DNA from 2 places in the Delftia sp. DS1230 genome. Region 2 is predicted to be linked to the other one. Evidence: riboswitches for the same ligand, from Rfam matches in the RefSeq annotation. Region 2 holds a riboswitch; the other holds the start of a gene.
The links. A riboswitch is a leader RNA that binds a small molecule or an ion and turns the genes downstream of it on or off. The one in region 2 is predicted to bind glycine.
Positions count from the first base shown of each region.

Region 1: another riboswitch for glycine. It lies ahead of AAN986_RS02450 (D-amino acid dehydrogenase); the one in region 2 lies ahead of gcvT (glycine cleavage system aminomethyltransferase GcvT).

Region 1 is NZ_CP157763.1:528,471-530,666, forward strand. Features, by position in the region: gene AAN986_RS02450 (D-amino acid dehydrogenase) at 1-1,179, opposite strand, end outside; glycine riboswitch at 1,273-1,383, opposite strand; gene AAN986_RS02455 (hypothetical protein) at 1,772-1,990, shown strand; gene AAN986_RS02460 (invasin domain 3-containing protein) at 2,033-2,196, shown strand, end outside.
Region 2 is NZ_CP157763.1:2,574,282-2,576,477, forward strand. Features, by position in the region: gene gcvT (glycine cleavage system aminomethyltransferase GcvT) at 1-895, opposite strand, end outside; glycine riboswitch at 921-1,039, opposite strand; glycine riboswitch at 1,055-1,166, opposite strand; gene AAN986_RS11475 (fatty acid--CoA ligase) at 1,335-2,196, shown strand, end outside.

The sequences.
Region 1 (2,196 bases), 2.0 Mb from region 2:
GTGGCCGGTGTTCAGGAACAGGTTGGCGATGGGTGAGCGTCCGATCAGCGGCACATTGCTGGGCGTGGCGGGGCGCAGGCCGCTCCAGAACTGGGCGCGGCCGGTATCGCCGGCGCCGGGGAACAGCTGCTGCACGCGCCGCACGATGGCCTCGCAGCGCACGGGGTCCAGGTTGCGGTCGTAGCCGTTGAACTCGGCCGTGCCCGCAATGCGCAGGCGGTCGCCTTGCGCGCCCGTGTAGCGCGAGAACACCAGCTTGAACTCGTCGTCCGTGAGGCTGACCTGATAGGCCTTGGCGGGGTCCAGCACCGGCAGGGTCACGGAGTAGCCCTTGGCCGGATAGATGGGCAGGCGCAACCCCAGCGGCTGGGCCAGCAGCGGGCTGAACGAGCCCATGGCCAGCACATAGGCGTCGCCCTGGATGCGTTCATAGCGGCCCTCGGCATTGGTCACCTCCACATGGTCGATATGGCGGCTGGCGCCCGCGCCCGTGGTGCGCAGCGCCGTCACGTGGTGGCTCTGGCGGAACTGCACGCCCGTGGCGGCGGCGATGCGCGCCAGCTCGCGTGTGAAGAGGTTGGCGTCGCCTGATTCATCCTCGGCCGTATAGGTGGCGCCCGCTATCTGCCCGCGCACATGGGCCAGGGCCGGCTCCAGGCGCACGGCCTCGTCGGCATCGATCAGGCGGCGGTCGCAGCCCAGGGCCTGCATCTGCTCGGTGGGCTTGAGCGCGCCCTCGAACTCGCGGGCGTTCGTATAGAAGTGCAGGATGCCCTGCATGCGCTGCTCGTACTGGATGCCGGTGTCCGATCGCAGCTGCTGCAGGGCCTCGCGGCTGTAGGTGCCCAGGCGAACGATCTGCTGGATGTTGTGGCGCGTGCGCGCGGGCGTGCAGTTGCGCAGGAAGGACAGGCCCCAGAGCCACTGGCGCATGTCGGCGCGCAGGCGGAACAGCAGGGGGGCGTCCTGCCGGCCCAGCCAGCCCAGCAACTTCAGCGGTGCGCCGGGGTTGGCCCAGGGCTCGGCATGGCTGACCGAGATCTGCCCGCCGTTGGCGAAACTGGTTTCGGCGCCGGGCGCTGCCTGGCGGTCGATGACGGTCACTTCATGACCGAGGGATTGCAGATAGTAGGCCGACGTGGTGCCGATCAGACCGGCTCCGAGAACGATGACGCGCATGACGATGCCCTTTCAAAGGCATGTGCCGGGTCACGCGAAAGCTGGCCGCTATGGTCTGGATAGCAGGCAGCCGGCGTCCGTCGTGACGCAGCTGCCGCTCCCCCTGTCCTTGGTACCTGAGAGATTCACCACCGTCCATGGGAACGGGGCTTGCTCCTTCGGTGCGTCGCACATTGCGTGCGGCGGCTCTCCAGACGGCATGTTGTGTTTGCAGTACGGAACCTGAGCGTGTATGGGAGTTTGCGCCTTCGGTGAGGCTCGGCACCGTGGCGCCCGCCTGCTCTCCTGCAGGGGCGATTCTATGGGGCTTGCGCAGCCAGTTCCAGTCGTATTGGGGATACCACCAGTTACCTGTATGTGGTGTGGCTGATTCAGGGTATTCCCTAGATCGCTCAAGTGCCTCCCTCGTAGCGCTGGTACGAGTGTCTGGTTTCATGTAAAAAAACTATTGAAATAGAAAAAAACATGATTTAGCCTATCGATATGTGCAGTGGTTTGTCAGTGCATGTTCTGGTCGATTGGACCTGCATGGGTTAACCATGGGTTGTATATATGTCTGATAGGCGACTTACCGTTGCACAGGTGCGGGTCCATGGAAACTGGTCCGTCACTGAAAAAATACAAGCACGGTGAATATGGTTTGTCGAGGGAGGAATGTTTTGCGTCGCAAACCCGACTGAAGGTGTGTCCGCTCAACGGGCAGTGGAGCAGCGCGCAAGCGTTGATGGAAATCTGCCTTTTTTTGATTGACGCGCAGGATCTGCGCGAAACATTTTGCTTCCAATCTCATCGGCTGCAAGGTGAGTTGTGAGCTCGTGATTCAAATAGAACTATTCGAGGTACGGCGATGCAAATGCGCTGGGTACAACTGATGGCCATTGCCATTGGGAAAATCATTTTCCTGTCATATCTCCTTGAGAAAACGGGGAATATCATGCATGCTCTCAATCGCCTGCCTGGTTCGGCATTTTTTCGCAAGTGGCGTGCAGCGAAGTGCCTTTTCTCTTTGCTGCTGCT
Region 2 (2,196 bases):
TGGGCGACTGCAGCTGGGCCAGCACGGTGGCCGCGCCGGGAAAGCCGCCTTCGCGCTCGCCACCTGCGCGGCGGACCTTCTGCACGGCCCAGTTCAGGGCGGCCTCGGCCGGGGTGGTGGTCGTGTCCAGATCGTTGCCGTACAGGCACAGGCCGGCTTCCAGGCGCAGCGAATTGCGCGCGCCCAGGCCCACGGGCCTGACTTCGGGCTGGGCCAGCAGGGCACGGGCAAAGGCCTCGGCGTGGCTGGCGGGCAGGGAGATCTCGAAGCCGTCCTCACCGGTGTAGCCGCTGCGCGTGATGTACAGCTCGGCGCCTTCCCAGTCGAAGTGGCCGCCTGTCATGAACACCAGGCCGGCCGTATCCGGCAGCAGGCGCTCCATCGCGGCTGCGGCCTGCGGGCCCTGCAGCGCCAGCAGGCCCCGGTCGAACTGGGGCTCGATTTCGCAGCGCTGGCCGATGCGGGCCTGGATGTGCGCCAGGTCTTCATGCTTGCAGGCGCCGTTGACGATCAGGAACAGGTCGTCCTCGCGGCGCACGAACATCAGGTCGTCCAGAATGCCGCCCGCGTCGTTGAGCAGCAGGCCGTAGCGCTGGCGGTGTTCGCCCAGGCCCAGCACGTCCATGGGCAGCAGCGATTCCAGCGCCGCGCCGGCATCCGGGCCGCGCAGGCTGATCTGGCCCATGTGCGAGACATCGAACAGGCCTGCCGCCTCGCGGGTGTGCAGGTGCTCGGCCATCAGCCCCTGCGGGTATTGCACGGGCATGGAGTAGCCGGCAAACGGCACCATGCGCGCGCCCAGTTCCTGGTGCAGGTCGAACAGCGGGGTCCTGAGCAGATCGGTGGTGGAGGCAGCGGACAAGGAGGGCTCTCTTTCAGGCAAGGAACAAGGCATAACGCCATCCCGGTCCTCCGGGATGTGCTGCCCTGCTGTCCGCTTTACCTGAGAGATTCACCCGCACCTTCCATGCGTGGGGCTTGCTCCTTCGGTGGATGGGGCACACCGCCGTGCCCTGCATCTCTCTCCAGCTAGGAACGCCTGCGGCCGTGGCGGCAGGCGGTGCCAGTCCTTTTGCCTGAGCGTTCGGGACGAACCCTGCGCCTTCGGCGGTGCCGCTGCCTGTGACCATTGCGGCCGGGCGGGCACTCTCTCCTGACCGGCGCATTCTAGCTGCGGCCAGCGTCCGTGCGGCTTCGGGATTTCCGCGGGCCGACCGCAGCTCCATGCGCTTGCCTGCATGGATGCATTTGCAAATTGCATAACTGTCTAAAAAATCTCCTACATTGAGATGCATCGATATATGAATCTCGTGAGCGAGAAGGAAGAAGCGCACATGCAGCAGACGCTGGGAGACACATTGGCCTGGCCGGCACGTTACCTGCCGAACAAGGAAGCCCTGGTCGCGTGGGAGGGCGGCGAGCGCCGCGCCTGGACCTACGCCCAGCTCGATGCCGAAGTCAACCGCCACGCCCACGGCCTGGCCGAGCTGGGCATAGGCCATGGCGACGTGGTCGCGGCCTTTCTCTACAACACGCCGGCCTTTGTCTTCACCATGCTGGCGGCCGCGCGCCTGGGCGCGATCTTCAATCCCATCAACTACCGGCTGGCGGCGCAGGAGCTGGCCTTCATCCTCAAGGACGGCGCAGCGCGCGCCCTTGTGTTCGAGCACGAGGGCGGCGAGGTGGCCGCACGCGCCCAGGCCCTGCTCAAGGCCGAAGGTGGCGGCACTGGCACGGGCATCGAGCACTGGATCTTTGCCGACGATGCCCCGGCCGACCCGCTGCCGGCCTGGGCCACGCAGCGCCTGTCCGCCCTGGCCAGTGGCCGCAGCAGCGCGCCGCCCCAGGCCCATGTGCGCGAGAGCGACCCCTGCATCCTCATGTACACCAGCGGCACCACGGGCCGGCCCAAGGGCGTGCTGCATACGCACCGCAGCAAGCTGGCGCACAACGCCCTCATGCACCAGACCATGCAGTTCACGCGCGACGACGTGGGCCTGGCCATGGCGCCGCTCAACCACACGGCCGAGCTGCACACCAGCTTTTTGCCGCGCCTGCAGGCCGGTGCCACCCAGGTGCTGCTGCGCCGCTTCGACGTGACCGAGGCCTGGCGCCTGATCCGCGAAGAGCGCGTGAGCTTCTTCTTCGCGGCGCCCACCATGGTCACCATGCTGCTGGCCGACCCCATTGCCTCGC